Regions from separate parts of the Sporomusa aerivorans genome, predicted to be linked through region 3. Evidence: a T-box and tRNA genes for the amino acid it is inferred to sense, from the RefSeq annotation. Region 3 holds a T-box; the other regions hold tRNA genes.
The links. A T-box is a leader RNA that pairs with one kind of tRNA and senses whether it is charged. The one in region 3 lies ahead of leuS (leucine--tRNA ligase), so its partner is inferred to be a tRNA-Leu.

Region 1: it has a tRNA-Leu gene. The T-box ahead of leuS (leucine--tRNA ligase) is inferred to sense a tRNA for this amino acid. The anticodon was not compared.
Region 2: it has a tRNA-Leu gene. The T-box ahead of leuS (leucine--tRNA ligase) is inferred to sense a tRNA for this amino acid. The anticodon was not compared.
Region 4: it has a tRNA-Leu gene. The T-box ahead of leuS (leucine--tRNA ligase) is inferred to sense a tRNA for this amino acid. The anticodon was not compared.

What each region holds. Positions count from the first base shown of each region.
Region 1 is NZ_CP156926.1:4,277,761-4,281,658, reverse strand. It holds gene hrpB (ATP-dependent helicase HrpB) at 1-773, shown strand, start outside; tRNA gene SATMO3_RS20715 (tRNA-His) at 918-993, shown strand; tRNA gene SATMO3_RS20710 (tRNA-Gln) at 1,010-1,085, shown strand; tRNA gene SATMO3_RS20705 (tRNA-Lys) at 1,181-1,256, shown strand; tRNA gene SATMO3_RS20700 (tRNA-Lys) at 1,499-1,574, shown strand; tRNA gene SATMO3_RS20695 (tRNA-Leu) at 1,721-1,803, shown strand; gene SATMO3_RS20690 (hypothetical protein) at 1,939-2,184, opposite strand; gene SATMO3_RS20685 (hypothetical protein) at 2,334-2,912, shown strand; gene SATMO3_RS20680 (radical SAM/SPASM domain-containing protein) at 3,578-3,898, opposite strand, start outside.
Region 2 is NZ_CP156926.1:3,240,686-3,244,583, forward strand. It holds gene SATMO3_RS15315 (hypothetical protein) at 27-692, shown strand; gene SATMO3_RS15320 (response regulator) at 726-1,088, shown strand; tRNA gene SATMO3_RS15325 (tRNA-Asp) at 1,251-1,327, shown strand; tRNA gene SATMO3_RS15330 (tRNA-Phe) at 1,434-1,509, shown strand; tRNA gene SATMO3_RS15335 (tRNA-Gly) at 1,515-1,589, shown strand; tRNA gene SATMO3_RS15340 (tRNA-Cys) at 1,597-1,671, shown strand; tRNA gene SATMO3_RS15345 (tRNA-Leu) at 1,800-1,888, shown strand; gene SATMO3_RS15350 (alpha/beta fold hydrolase) at 2,147-3,124, opposite strand; gene SATMO3_RS15355 (DUF1294 domain-containing protein) at 3,378-3,653, shown strand; gene SATMO3_RS15360 (peptidoglycan-binding protein) at 3,829-3,898, shown strand, end outside.
Region 3 is NZ_CP156926.1:4,116,910-4,120,807, reverse strand. It holds gene SATMO3_RS19905 (aminotransferase class V-fold PLP-dependent enzyme) at 1-1,295, shown strand, start outside; gene SATMO3_RS19900 (hypothetical protein) at 1,375-1,779, opposite strand; T-box leader at 1,888-2,092, shown strand; gene leuS (leucine--tRNA ligase) at 2,236-3,898, shown strand, end outside.
Region 4 is NZ_CP156926.1:5,573,438-5,577,335, reverse strand. It holds gene SATMO3_RS26595 (vitamin B12-dependent ribonucleotide reductase) at 1-1,504, shown strand, start outside; gene SATMO3_RS26590 (hypothetical protein) at 1,580-2,275, shown strand; tRNA gene SATMO3_RS26585 (tRNA-Leu) at 2,364-2,446, shown strand; tRNA gene SATMO3_RS26580 (tRNA-Leu) at 2,633-2,719, shown strand; tRNA gene SATMO3_RS26575 (tRNA-Pro) at 2,898-2,974, shown strand; tRNA gene SATMO3_RS26570 (tRNA-Val) at 3,032-3,108, shown strand; tRNA gene SATMO3_RS26565 (tRNA-Gly) at 3,282-3,356, shown strand; rRNA gene SATMO3_RS26560 (16S ribosomal RNA) at 3,399-3,898, shown strand, end outside.

The DNA of each region.
Region 1 (3,898 bases), 160 kb from region 3:
CTCCGCTTATGCTTGCACAGATAGAGCGGTATTTCGGCCCGCAAATAATCGAGGAAAATTCCGTTGTTTGGGATACTGCGGCTCAGGCCGTACGGTCCAGACGGTACAGGCGTCTGGGAGCTCTGATTTTAAATGAAAGCCCGATAGCTAATCCGGAGCCTGCCGCTGCTCAAGCTGCTTTGCTGCACGGGATTGCACTTGCGGGCTTATCTATCCTGCCCTGGAGCAAGCAGGCCTGTCAGTTGCGGCAGCGCCTGTTGTTTATAAGACAATATGAAAGCAACTGGCCTGATCTAAGTGATGAGTCTTTGCTGGCTACACTGGAACACTGGCTGGGACCTTATATCCAAGGGATAACAAGCAGGGGGCAGTTAGAGCAGTTAAGCTTAGCGGCAATATTAACCAATATGCTTACATGGCAACAACGCCAGGAACTTGATGAATATGCGCCCACCCATATCGTTGTTCCCAGCGGGCAGCGGATTATGATCGATTATAGCACTACGGATAATCCCATTCTGGCCGTTAAGCTTCAGGAGATGTTTGGACTAAATGATACTCCGCGCATTGCTTGTGGAAAAGTGGCGGTAACCTTGCACTTATTATCACCGGCACAACGTCCTGTCCAGGTAACACGCGACTTGGCCAGTTTCTGGCGTACCACATACTTTGAGGTGAAAAAGGACCTGATGGGACGCTATCCAAAGCATTATTGGCCTGACGATCCATGGACAGCTATACCGACTAACCGAGTTCGTCCACGCAGTTCCTGATCTTAGGGACGGCGGTTTCCTCCTGGCCGGCCAGGAAGCAAATAATAATACAAAAAAAGCTCAAAGGAGAGTCAAATCATTATGCTTGACATAAGGATAGTGGTATGATAGAATGAATTCTGTCGTTAGCGACAATGGATAATGGTGGCTATGGTGAAGCGGTCAACACGGCGGATTGTGGCTCCGTTACTCGAGGGTTCGATCCCCTCTAGTCACCCCATTTTAACTTCATTTGTAGGGGCGTAGCCAAGTCGGTAAGGCAACGGACTTTGACTCCGTCATGCGTTGGTTCGAGTCCAGCCGCCCCTGCCATAAGCAGAGAACTAGGTTTTTAGGAGCGATAGCGACGCGGAAACCTATGTGAATCGCTTAGTTCCAAGCGATAGCGAGGAACATCATTATACGTCGACCCACTAGCTCAGTCGGTAGAGCACCTGACTTTTAATCAGGGTGTCGATGGTTCGAGTCCATCGTGGGTCACCATAAGCTGTGAATCAAGTTCTCATGAGTTGTGAAGGCTCATGAGAACTTGTACGATTGGCTGCTTTCAGTTGCCTGCTCAGCTCTGAGTTTTCTCCGGCTGAGACTCAATGGGAGTATTCCTTAAGCTAAAGTAGACTTAGCGACCACTCGCCTGTGCCCGTAGGGGTATAACTCTCGCTTGTAGAAATGAGAGCCTTAGGGCGGGTTAGTCGTCGGATAAACAGTTGGCTTATTCACTCAATGATCCACTAGCTCAGTCGGTAGAGCACCTGACTTTTAATCAGGGTGTCGATGGTTCGAGTCCATCGTGGGTCACCATTCTACCGGCCGCTTGGTGTGAGCATCAAGCAAGGGCAGTGTATTGCCGGCTGCAGGTGCAAACAGGATGTTCCGTAAGTTTCTTATTGACACAAAGTATTATACTATGATAAGATATCATCTGCGGCAATAAGTTAATATCATATGCGGGAGTGGCGGAATTGGCAGACGCACCAGACTTAGGATCTGGCGGGTGACCGTGGGGGTTCAAGTCCCTTCTCCCGCACCAATTCATAAAACGGCCTACAGGCTTAACCTGTAGGCCGTTTTTATATGCCAAAGAAAAAATGTACGGAGTTTATTTAAATGTAGATTTCGGCTTTGATAGTGTTGCTTAAGGCAGGTATTTGGCAGAGACGAGGAGCTATAAATTAATAATTCCGATGTTTGCAGGCCAGTTTTGCACTCTGGCAAGCAGGCTTCGCCATTCCTGGGGCGTGAGAATAACCTGCCCGGGCTCAAAAACATGTGCAGGAATGCGGAAGTTCTCGGAACTGCCTAAACTGGTGCCGGAAAGATCGCCGCCATAAGCGGAAATAGCTATCCGGTCTGTTTTTCTTATAGGGAGAGTTTGACTGAGAAAGAAATCTTTAGTCACGCTGGCTCGCATAATTTACCCTCCTTGGTTTAGAATGATTATCCATTGATACTTTATATTATAACATGGAATTCCTTAAAGTGGAATACTGGAAATCCGGAAATAGTATTTGTTTATTGTCGTTAAGAGTGGATAATAATAAAGATCTGGGGGGAACGATTTTGACCAACTACAACAGGAACAACTTGCTTTTGACGGGAATTTTCCTGGCTGGATTGCTTATTTTAATTGTAGTGTTAGCAGAACAGGGCCGTTATGACTATGCAAAGAATATTGCTGTAAAGGCCTCTATTTGGACAATTTATTCTTTTTTTGAACTAAAATATAATATGACAGTGCCCAATTACATCCGGGCGCTTGTAATGGTGGCTGTTCTTAGCGATAGTTTTATCGGTTTGTACTTAAATTTGTATGTTACGTCATCGGTTTTTGACAAAATTCAGCATGTCTATGGCAGCTACGCTTTCTCGCTGTTTGCTTTTACTATTCTGCACCGGTTGCTGCACCCGGTTGTGAGCCGTGCGTTTAATTGTCTGCTGGTAATTTTAATAGGGCTAAGCATTGGGGCGGTTTATGAGATCGGTGAATTTATCGGGGACTTAGTGGCCCGGCCGCAGGTGCCTAGCCAACCAAGCCTGCTGGATACCAATCTTGATCTGATAGCTGATTTCACAGGGGCGCTAATAGCGGCTGTGCATGTTGCTTTTTTTTCGACAATTGGCCGCACGTTCAAATTATAAAGCGGCAGCCTATTTGTTCTTATGGCAGCAGAAGCTTGCACTTTTAACAAATTAAAAAACTAAGGCGCTACTTTTAGTGCCTTAGTTTTTGTCTGCAGCAGGATGCTGCGTAGGGGCAGGGAAGATCTTTATCCGACGACTTAGCTTCAGATGAGGGTAAAACCCCGCCTAAAGCTAAGTCTGCTTTATCGGGGGAACAACGGTGCGCATTTCATTGACGGGGCCAGCAAGGCGTCCAGGAAGGACGGCAGCCGATAGGTTTGGAAGGGCGGCAGGAGCTCCAACTCGGTTGACAGCCTACTGACTGGTTAGGGCGGCAGGAGCTCCAACTCGGCTGACAGCCTACTGACTGGTTAGGGCGGCAAGGGCTCCAGCTTGGTTGACAGCCTACTGACTGGTTAGGGCGGCAGGGGCTCCAGCTTGGTTGACAGCCTACTGACTGGTTAGGGCGGCAGGAGCTCCAGCTTGGTTGACAGCCTACTGACTGGTTAGGGCGGCAGGGGCTCCAACTCGGTTGACAGCCTACTGACTGGTTAGGGCGGCAGGGACTCCAGCTTGGCCGACAACCTACGGTTCCAACGCGGTCATCAAATTCTTCTTCGTCAGAATCATCGTCCCATTCATCTAATTCGGGATTTTCCCATTTAGGATTTTTGTACTTATCATTAGGCATTTTTATCATCCTCCCATTTTCCTGTATAGGGATTATAGGAACAATCCGCAGGTGCTGCCTGCCAGCATTTTTGCGGATCCTGACCTTGTGCCAGTGGTCGGCAGTCGGCGCAGGCGTAGCGGAACTCACAATCACGACATTTTTCTATACAGTCTTTGGTGGTATGCCAGCATGTGATCAGTGGCTGACTGTTAAGTATGGTTTTCAGCGGCATGGCTAGTATACTGCCGCACACCTGGTCACGGGCGAAAATACAGGGTATTACATCCCCTGTTGCGGTAATGGCCAGCCGGCCCGCCAGGCAGCCATGAGC
Region 2 (3,898 bases), 880 kb from region 3:
TTAATGTTGACAGGAGAGGGATATATATGGAGAAAATAATTGAGCAAGTCGCAGAATGGGGATTTTTAAAAAATCTTCCCGATGAAATGTTCGGTTTTACTTTAATTAATGAATTAATGACCTGTGGTACGCAATACCGCATATTTACATACAACAATGTGCAAGCGCGGCGAAGTTTTACCATATTGTATGATAAAGCGACCAAAGATTTTTTGGCCAGAACGGTAGTTGGTTTAACTGAATTCTGCGATATCAGTTACATTACAGGTGATTTAACGTCGTTAGAAAGAGTTCTTTCCGAGCGGATGGAAAACACGCTTAAATGCCTGGCATACTTTGATCCGGCCTCTGTATGTGTTCGGTTTAGAGAAAAAAAAGTGCTCGAATGGCCATATATAGCCAAACTGCCGTCGAGTATCCTTGATTTTGAGCTTTTTATTAGTCCCCAAAAGCCTGTTAAAGTTTTAAACGGATCTTATGCTATAATAGATTATAGCGACTTCACCACAGAAAGTAATTTAATGATAAATTACAACATATACCGAGATGAGTTTTTTTGCGAAATCAGGCTACGGCGAACGCCGATTATGACAGCTGATTTTGATGCAAGAACTTTACCAGACCTTGAGGCAAGATTAGCGGCGAATTTATATCAAACAATTGAGAAACTTGGACAAAATTTACAAAAATGAACTGATTAAAGTTGCAATATAGGAGGGAATCAGATGTCAAAAATTCTGGTTTGCGATGATTCTGCGTTTATGCGAATGATGTTAAAAAAGCTGCTAACCGATAAAGGACATGAGGTAGTTGCGGAGGCCGGAGATGGAAAACAGGCGGTTCAGTTATACCGTCAGCACAAACCGGATTTGGTTACCATGGATATTACCATGCCTGTAATGGATGGAATCCAGGCAGTAAAGCATATCCATGATGAAGACCCGCTGGCTCGCATTGTCATGGTTACAGCTATTGGGCAACGTAGCGTTATTACTGATGCCATTAAGGCAGGCGCATCCAGTTTTATTATTAAGCCTTTTGATCCGGAACAGGTGGAGGAAACCATCAATAAAGTACTGTTAGAGTAATATAATATAACAGCACTTCTAAAGTATACTGGCTCTTGACTGTCTTTTAGGATTGATATATAACAAATTTCGTTGCGGCATACCTGATGTAATTTCGGAAAATAAAGGCTATTGACTTTATTTAAAGGCTGATATATACTAGGTTATGCAATTTGTTAAAGCGGCCCTGTGGTGTAGCGGTCTAACATGCCGCCCTGTCACGGCGGAGATCGACGGTTCAAATCCGTTCAGGGTCGCCATCTAACTTATAGGTAGTGGAAGTTCTTCACTACGTTCAGAATTAAGCGACTCACGTATGTTTCCGTGCCGCCTGGCGGCATAGGGCAACATGGATCGCTGCTTAACGCCTCGGTAGCTCAGTCGGTAGAGCAGAGGACTGAAAATCCTCGTGTCGACAGTTCGATTCTGTCCTGAGGCACCATTTAAGCGGAAGTAGCTCAGCGGTAGAGCATCGCCTTGCCAAGGCGAGGGTCGCGAGTTCGAATCTCGTTTTCCGCTCCATAGCGACGGCGGCATAGCCAAGTGGTAAGGCAGAGGTCTGCAAAACCTTTACTCCCCAGTTCAAATCTGGGTGCCGCCTCCACAATAAAAATGGGTCCACATTCCCGCGGTTTTTGTTTATCCTGATGGAAAGTATAACTTTCGCCTGGATAGAAGCAACCTCGGTAGCTTCACCACAAGATCGGTGCAAGCCGTGTTTTCTTTATATTTGCCGGGGTGGCGGAACTGGCAGACGCAACGGACTTAAAATCCGTCGGAAAGAAATTTCCGTACCGGTTCGATTCCGGTCCTCGGCACCATAAAACAGCTTTGCGCTGGACGCAAGGCTGTTTTATCTTTTTAAAGAACGATATAAAAAGTCCCGGAGAGCTTATCATGGGCTCCTGCCGGGACTTTACATTATCGGGCTATTTCCTCACGAATGTTGAGTCCCTGCGATTTCGACAGCTTCAGTAAATTCGGCCAGCTGCGGCAGGCGCTCGCCAAAATGAATAATGGCGGCTAAGATGAGAAAATTGACGGGCATCATATATAATTACCAAAACATCAGCCGTGCGCTAAGGCAAGGCTGATATAAAATTAATAATTTGCTGCTGGTATTCCTGTTTATGGTTAAAAATTGCCATCGCATGGGCGTCCTTAGGGAAGACATACATTTTTTTATAACCAGAGGATGCTGCGTACAGTTGTTCACACATGACCTGGGGCACTAACGCATCAGCTTCCCCGTGAAGAAAAAGGGTGGGAGTTGTTGCTGTTTTTACAGATTGGACAGGGGAAACATCCTGAAAGCGAAAACCGGATTGCCAGTTAGCTGCCAGACTGGAGTACCACAGCAAGAGGCGTATCCAAAATGTGGAGTGCAGGTTTACTGCATTATTAATCTGTTGGGTGAACAGTTCTGTCAAATCTGAATAAGCGCTGTCAGCGACATAAAATTTCACCCGGTGGGTTGATTCATTGATTTCAGCATGCATCAATGCCGTTGCAGCCCCCATAGAGACTCCATGGACGCCGATGATACCACCCGGATTATGCTGTTCTACCCAATCGATCCATTGGTCAAGATCATATCTTTCATAAATACCCCAGGTTACCGATTCACCCCCGCTGGCGCCGCTTGCCCGGGAGTCGTAGACAAGTACGTTATAGCCGGCGCTCCAGTATATCGGTGCATACCAAACTCCCATTAACCGGCTGCTGGCTATGCCGTGCACAAACACAACGGTGTTGTTTGTCGGCTTAGGGTTAGGCAGGTAAGTGCCCTGCAGGATATATCCCTGGCGGGACTTAAAACTTATATTCTGCCAATTTTTATTTTTAATGCCTTCATCCAAGGTTTCCTGAAGAGAATTGAATCTGCGGGCGTCAAAACGGGTGTGCCACACGCAAAATTCTTTATAAAACGCATTGCCGGCTATAAGACCGGCGGCGTTAATGATTATTGATAATACAAACAGGATTGCCAGGAAAACTCCTGTTGTCTGCAGCCATATTTTTTGTTTAAGCGTTCTGGTTTCATAATCTTTGTGCATAAGATTCTCCCGGTATATTTTACACTTATAGAAACTCGGCTTAGGTTTCGGCGCGCAGCACCTCCGTTGATAGTAGCACAACCGGTGACAAACGTCCAGAATACGAGTCTGTCGCATTTAGGGAAGTTTTTTAGGAGAGAGGAGGAAGTAACCGATTTGTGTGGAAATGATTGATATTGCAAATTGCATTCTGTCAGTATAAAGAATCCCCGGCTTAGAATACAAAGCGAGGGTTCTTATATGGAGTGATACTATGCTTGATTCTAAATTATTAATCTGGTCAATGCCATATCTCTTCTGGAATCTGGCGGCTTTTTTGCTTGTCAGGCTGGATAAAAGGCGTGCGTGCAAGAAAGAGTGGCGAATCCGAGAACGCACATTTTTTTTCATTGCGCTGTTTTTTGGCGCAGCCGGTGTGCTGTCTGGTATGTATACTTACCGGCATAAAACCCGACATTGGAGTTTTATCCTGGGTATACCTGTTCTTTTTTTAGTCAATCTGATTTGGGGCTACATTTTATGGAAATAATGACATATATGAACCTTTACGGCTTGCCGGCATACAACCGGCAGCCGTTTTATTTTTACATATCATCGTAAGATTTAACCCAGCAAGCTGGTATTAATTACTAAGCAAAATAGTGCTTTTCTCCCATTCCATTTAACGTAATATATGGTAAAGTAAACTATATAAGTGAGGTGAAATGATGTGTAAAAAGATTATTCTCGTTTTATTTGGAATAATCATTTGTTTCCATGCGGGCGTTTTTGCAG
Region 3 (3,898 bases):
TACTGTCGATTAATTTTGATAATGCGGCTACCACACCGCCGTTATATTCGGTATTAAAGGCAATACTCTGTTTTGCACCCTGGTATGCCTCCGTTCACCGCGGCAAGGGCCATAAATCAATCTTCACGTCAGAGCTTTATGAACAAGGACGGGAGATTGTTCGCCGTTTTGTCAACGCGGATAATGATGATGTTATAATTTTTACCAAAAGTACAACTGAAGCTATCAATATACTGGCGTACGCCCTAGCCAGCGGTGATAAAGAGCAGGTCGTTTTATCAACCGATATGGAACACTTAGCCAATGATATGCCCTGGCGCGACAAGTTCACTATTGACTACATTGCTTTAACCAAGGCGGGCGGTTTATCCTTAACCGACCTGGAAACAAAGTTAAAGCGGTATGAAGGAAAAGTAAGGCTGGTTGCCGTAACCGGTGCCTCGAATGTTACCGGGTACATAAATCCAGTTCATAAAATTGCACGGCTGAGTCATAAATACGGAGCCAGAATTTTTGTAGACGGTGCGCAATGGGTTCCGCATGCTTCTGTCGATATGAAGCCCGCTCTATCAGTGGAGCACATTGATTATCTTGCATTTTCAGCGCATAAAATGTATGCGCCTTTTGGCGCCGGTGTGCTGATCGGTCCAAAGGATACTTTCGCTAAGGCGGCTCCCGCATATCAGGGCGGAGGGGCAGTCGGGCTGGTGTCGCAGCAAGCTGTTACCTGGGATGACCCGCCGGCAAAATACGAAGCCGGTACACCCAATATGATGGGGGTGCTGGCAATGACTACCGCTATTGAAACTTTGGGCAGACTGGATATCGCTGATATCCATCATTATGAGCGGGAACTTATTGATTATGCCATTGATGCTCTAAAATCCGTTCCCGGGATTACGTTATATAGCATCCAGGATGGGAGCGAAGAGAGGGTAAGCCTGCTGTCTTTTTCTATGGAAGGATTGCATCACAGCCAGGTTGCGGAAATATTAGCCCAGGAAGCCGGCATTGCTGTTCGCAACGGTTTATTTTGCGCCCACCCCTATGTCGAAAAGTTGCTGGGATTAAGTGATGATACTATCAAATACTATCAAACCCATGACGATACGAGTATACCCGGGCTGGTACGCATAAGTTTTGGTATGTATAACACTTTCCAGGAAATTGATGTGTTTCATCGATTGCTGCTGCGTGTTGCCAAGCATCAGACCTACTATAAGCGTAAATATGAGTATGTCCTTGACCCTGGACGTTGTAATGCATGCAGTCAGAGGGAAGATCCGTATTGCTGACTTAACTATCAAAACCACTCAGACGCTGGCGTTGCCAGTTCCGAGTGGTTTTGATCTGATGGCTAATCCCGTTTTCATTTTAGTTATTAGAACTGACAGATTTAATCCATTCCTCCAACTTGGCCAAAACTTCCGCCCGGGCAGTGTCCACTTCGACGCCTCGCCATTCCTGGCCTGTTTCACCGTCAAACCAAAGATCTTTTTGCGAGAAAGTTCCGGTAGGATAGAGTTTTTCTTTGGCAGCATCTAAGATACCGTCAAGCATACTCTGCTTAATGGTTTTCCTGATCATGCGGCAACCGGCTTTTTCAGTGCTGGCGACCTCTATGCCATCGGGGCCGGCACTAAGCTCGACGTGGGAGAGCAGTTTGCCTTGATGGTTGGCGGCAGCTATAGCCTGCTTGGCGTAAGCGGCGGCCTGCTCCCGTTTAATACTGTCATCATTTACGGTAACTCTGACATTGCCGATAATAAGCTTATACATGACGCACCTCCTTATGAACTATTGTATGACTATTAGACTGAGATAGAACAGTTTTCGTGGTCAGACCATACGTTGACTTTTGTATTTTATTGCTATATAATGGAACATACAAATCTTATGAGGCAGATTAGTAAGTTGTATAATGCAGTTCAGAAAGTTGGCGGTTGTTGCGAGCCAATCTGTGATATAGCCGAACTCACTGCTGAAGAGCGCTGTGAAGGAAATAGCAGTCGACGCAAGCCGGCGTTATGGGCAAGAGTGGATGGCACCTGCCATCAAACAGGGTGGTACCGCGAGAAGTCTCGTCCCTGGCGTCAGCCACGGGACTTTTTTTATCCTGATAGAAAGTATAACTTTAAGTCAGGATAGAACCTATACCGGCATTTCGCTTTTGCCACAGGCTCGGCGGAAGCCGTGTGTTCTTTACTATCTGTCCGAGGGGGATTGAATTACTCGATGAATGAAAAATATACGCCGCACGAGATTGAGGCCAAATGGCAAAAACTCTGGGCGGAAAATGATGCCTTCAGCACGACGATTAACCGGCAGCGACCAGAATACTATGTCCTGGAAATGTTTCCTTATCCGTCAGGTAATCTGCACATGGGACATGTGCGCAATTACTCGATCGGTGACGTTGTAGCCAGATTTAAAGTCATGCAGGGATATAACGTTTTGCACCCGATGGGCTGGGATGCTTTTGGCATGCCTGCTGAAAACGCTGCTATCAAAAATGGCATTCATCCTTCTTCCTGGACTTGGGATAATATTGCTAACATGCGGCGGCAGCAGCAGGAACTGGGACTATCTTATGACTGGGACCGGGAAGTAGCCACATGCCACCCGGATTATTATCACTGGACACAATGGTTGTTTTTACTGTTCTATGAACGTAATTTAGCATATAAAAAGAAAGCGGCAGTTAACTGGTGTAACGATTGCAATACCGTACTGGCTAATGAACAGGTTGTTGACGGCCGCTGCTGGCGGTGCGACTCGGTTGTTGTCAAAAAGGATCTTGAGCAATGGTTCCTGAAAATAACCGATTACGCTGATCGCCTGTTAACCGATTTGAATGAGCTTAAAGGCTGGCCTGAACGTGTTAAAACGATGCAGGAAAACTGGATCGGACGCAGTGAAGGTGCTGAATTCAGTTTTGCCGTACCAGAAATAGATGATAGAATTGCCGTATATACCACTCGCCATGACACGGTTTTTGGTGTCAGTTATATTGTCTTGGCGCCGGAGCATGTTTTAGTAGACAAGCTTATCGCCGGCAAAGCCGAGGAAAGTGCTGTCCGGTCATTTATCGACCGGGTCAGAGGGCAAAGTGAAATTGCCCGTACTTCCAATGAAACCGAAAAAGAAGGTATTTTCACAGGTGCTTATGCGATTCATCCGTTTACCGGTGAACAGGTGCCTATTTGGATTGCGAATTATGTCTTAGTTGAATACGGTACCGGCGCAGTAATGGGAGTACCAGCCCACGACCAGCGCGACTGGGACTTTGCCGGCAAGTATGGTTTGCCGAAGAAGATTGTAATTCAGCAGGTGGGCAAGGAGCTTGCGCTGAGCGATATGAACGGGGCCTACGACGATCAGGGGGTTATGGTTAACTCCGGTGAATTTGACGGCCTGGATAACGAAGCGGGCAAGGTCAAAATTGCTCAGTGGTTTGAACAGCAAGGTATCGGCAAAAGACGAATTAATTACCGTCTGCGGGACTGGCTTATTTCCCGGCAGCGTTATTGGGGAGCGCCTATTCCGATTATTTACTGCGCGGAATGCGGTACCGTACCGGTTCCGAAAGAGCAATTACCTGTATTACTTCCGAATAATGTTGATTTTGCCAGCGGGTCAGTGTCGCCATTAGCCAAAGCGGAAGAATTCATTAACTGTACATGTCCAAGATGCGGCGGCAAAGCACGGCGGGAAACAGATACCATGGACACCTTTATTTGTTCTTCCTGGTATTATTTCCGCTATACCAGCCCGCATAGCGCCGACGAACCGTTTGATCCGGACAAAGCAAACTATTGGATGCCTGTCGATCAGTATATCGGTGGTATTGAGCATGCCATACTCCATCTCTTGTATTCACGCTTTTTTACCAAAGTTT
Region 4 (3,898 bases), 1.5 Mb from region 3:
CGGGGAACCCGGTATACTGTTTCTTGACAGGCTGAACAAGGCTAATGCGACGCCGGCACTGGGAGAGTTTGAAAGTACCAACCCCTGTGGGGAACAGCCGCTCTTACCTTATGAATCCTGCAATCTTGGCTCTATCAATTTGAGCCTGATGACAAAACTTACCGATAAGGGACCTGTTGCCGACTTTGAACGTATAGGCGCCATCGTAAAGAAAGCGGTTCATTTTCTGGATAATGTTATTGATATCAATAAATATCCGTTACCGGAAATAGAAACAACGACAAAGGGAACCCGGAAAATTGGCCTGGGAGTTATGGGCTGGGCCGATATGCTCTACCAACTGAACATTCCTTATAATTCAGAGCAGGCTTTGGCCCTGGCAGAGAGAATAATGAATTTCATTCAGGAGCAATCCAGAAAAGCATCTATGGAACTGGCGGAGAGAAAGGGCGTATTTTTACACTTTGACAAAAGCATCTATAAAAAACAGGGAATTGAGGTACGCAACGCAACGACTACAACAATTGCTCCAACCGGAACATTGAGTATTATTGCCGGCGTTTCCAGCGGTATTGAACCTTTATTTGCATTATCTTATATCAGAAATGTCATGGATAATGACGAGCTAATTGAAACAAATCCGATATTTGAACAAGTTTCTGTAAGGCAGGGTTTCTACACCAAGGCATTAATGCGGATGATTGCCCAAAAGGGGACCATACAAGGCCTGGAGGAAATACCGGCGGCAATTCAGAAAACTTTTGTTACCGCACATGATATTTCCCCGGAATGGCACGTAAAAATGCAGGCGACTTTTCAAAAGTATACCGACAATGCGGTTTCGAAAACGGTAAACCTGTGCAACAAGGCGACAAAAGAAGACGTTAAGAATGTATTTACCTTAGCGTATGAGACCGGCTGTAAAGGGGTAACTATTTACCGGGATGGCAGCCGGGATATGCAGGTGCTTAATATCGGTAAAGTTAACGGCAAAGAGACAGTTGAAGCAGGAAGTGTAATGCCGGAGGAAAAACAAGCTTTTTTCTCACCAAGACCCAGACCGGAAATTACAACCGGCTTTACTGAAAAAGTCAAAATCGGATGTGGCACTATATTCATCACTGTAAACTATGATCAGCATGGAATATGCGAGGTCTTTACCAATACCGGACGCGCCGGCGGCTGCCCGTCTCAATCCGAGGCGACGGCAAGACTCGTGTCGATTGCTTTGCGTGCCGGTATAGATGCCAACTCTATCATTGATCAGTTAAAGGGTATCCGGTGCCATTCAACAATCAGACAAAAAGATTTGAAAGTGTTGTCATGCCCTGATGCTATTGGTAAGGTTATTGAAAAAGTAATGAAACTCCAGAATGGTGATGCATTGGCAACGCAGGCTGCTACTACGGTGACCGGTAATGACTGTCCTGAATGCGGTAAGACGGTTGAACATGAAGGCGGTTGTGTTATTTGCCGGCATTGCGGCTTCAGCAAATGTGGCTAATTAAATTTGACACTGAGTGCACCTGTTAAGGCGAAGATCAAACTGTTGACTTCTGGAAGAAAGGAGGGGTGATTCTTGGGTGACAAGGCTGAGATTTTGGCAGAATTTCAACGCGCACGCATGAATGAGGAAGCGGTCAGCGTAGAAAGAGTGTATTTTTATAAAACAGACAGAAAAGTTAATCCGCAGCAAGAGGAACCCTTCTTTATTTCCCTGGGGGAGCTGCCTGTCTTGATATCGGCTCCCCATGCCGTCAGGCATTACCGGCAAAAGAAGATTAAGATGTCAGATCAGTTTACCGGAGCTACTGCTTTCCTTTTACACAGACTGACGGACTGTCACGTACTGGCAACCGCCAAGTTGTATGGCGGTGATCCTAATGTCGACAACCCTTGTATCTACAAAAACAAAATAGCCGAAATCTGTCAACGGGAAAAGGTGAAATTGGTTCTAGACATTCATGGGGCTGCCCGTGAGCACGATTTTGATGTGGATTTAGGTACTGACGACGGTAGGACCCTTCTCGGCAAGAACAAAATACTGACATTGCTCGAACGCAGCTTTCAGGACTTTGGACTGCACAGAATCTCTCGTGATCATTTCGCCGCCAGTGGCTCTAACACTATTGCGAATTACGTGGGCCGCGAACTAAAAATCCCCGCAGTGCAGCTAGAGATAAACAAACAATTCCGGGTGCCAGGCCAAAACCCGCAAGGCTTTCACCGGCTGTTGGGCGCATTGGTTTCAAGTGTTAAAGAACTGGCGCGGTAGACAATAAAATGTCGTAAATATCGTAAAAAAACAGGTTGCCCGTGTTGACAATAATATGTTTCTCTGGTATAGTATGAATTCCGGGGACGCGGGAGTGGCGGAATTGGCAGACGCACCAGACTTAGGATCTGGCGGGTGACCGTGGGGGTTCAAGTCCCTTCTCCCGCACCATTTAAGCATAAGCAGAGAGCCTAAGAAAACGAGCCGAAAGGCGAAGATTGATTAGTGCGAATCGCTTAGTTCTGAGCGTCAGCGATAAGCAGAGAGCCCAAGAAAGCGAGCCGAAAGGCGAAGATTGATTGGTACGAATCGCTTAGTTCTGAGCGGTAGCGAAGAACATCCTTATAATATATACACGCCGGAGTGACGTAATTGGCAGACGTAGCAGACTCAAAATCTGCCGGGGGCAACCCCGTGTCGGTTCGAGTCCGACCTCCGGCACCATATAAGCAGAGAGTCCAAGAAAGCGAGCCGAAAGGCGAAGGTTGATTGGTACGAATCGCTTAGTTCTGAGCGGTAGCGATAAGCAGAGAGTCCAAGAAAGCGAGCCGAAAGGCGAAGGGTTGATTGGTACGAATCGCTTAGTTCTGAGCGGTAGCGAAGAACATCCTATATATAATACCGGGGCGTGGCTCAGTTTGGTAGAGTACCTGGCTTGGGACCAGGGGGTCGCAGGTTCGAATCCTGCCGCTCCGACCAATTTGCAATCTTGGTATTGACAAATTGATGACTGATTGATAGAATTGTAATTCCTGTGGGGCTATAGCTCAGTTGGTTAGAGCGCTACGTTGACATCGTAGAGGTCTCGTGTTCGAGTCACGATAGCCCCACCAACCAAGAAATAACAGTTGACATAGTGTGTGTAGATATGATAATCTATATAAGTCGCGTCAAGCGGCGATGTCGATTGTGACCGTTCCCTGAAAACTGAACAATGTAAGTAATGCATCATAAAAAGCCAGATGTGCGGTGGTTTTTTTAAAACCACGTCAATGAATTAACGGATGCGGAAGTAGCTCAGCGGTAGAGCATCGCCTTGCCAAGGCGAGGGTCGCGAGTTCGAATCTCGTTTTCCGCTCCAAAAGATATTAAGAGCCAACAAATGGCTTCAATAAATAAAACTTTATTGGAGAGTTTGATCCTGGCTCAGGACGAACGCTGGCGGCGTGCCTAACACATGCAAGTCGAACGGAGTATTCATTTATGGATACTTAGTGGCGAACGGGTGAGTAACGCGTAGACAACCTGCCTCTAAACTGGGGACAACACCGCGAAAGTGGTGCTAATACCGAATGTGGTAACTTGGTTGCATGACTGAGTTAAGAAAGGTGGCCTCTATATATAAGCTACCGTTTAGAGATGGGTCTGCGTCTGATTAGCTAGTTGGTGAGGTAATGGCTCACCAAGGCGACGATCAGTAGCCGGTCTGAGAGGATGAACGGCCACACTGGGACTGAGACACGGCCCAGACTCCTACGGGAGGCAGCAGTGGGGAATCTTCCGCAATGGACGAAAGTCTGACGGAGCAACGCCGCGTGAGTGAAGAAGGTTTTCGGATCGTAAAGCTCTGTCGTTTGGGACGAACGTATCTTGTGTAAATAATGCAAGGTAATGACGGTACCA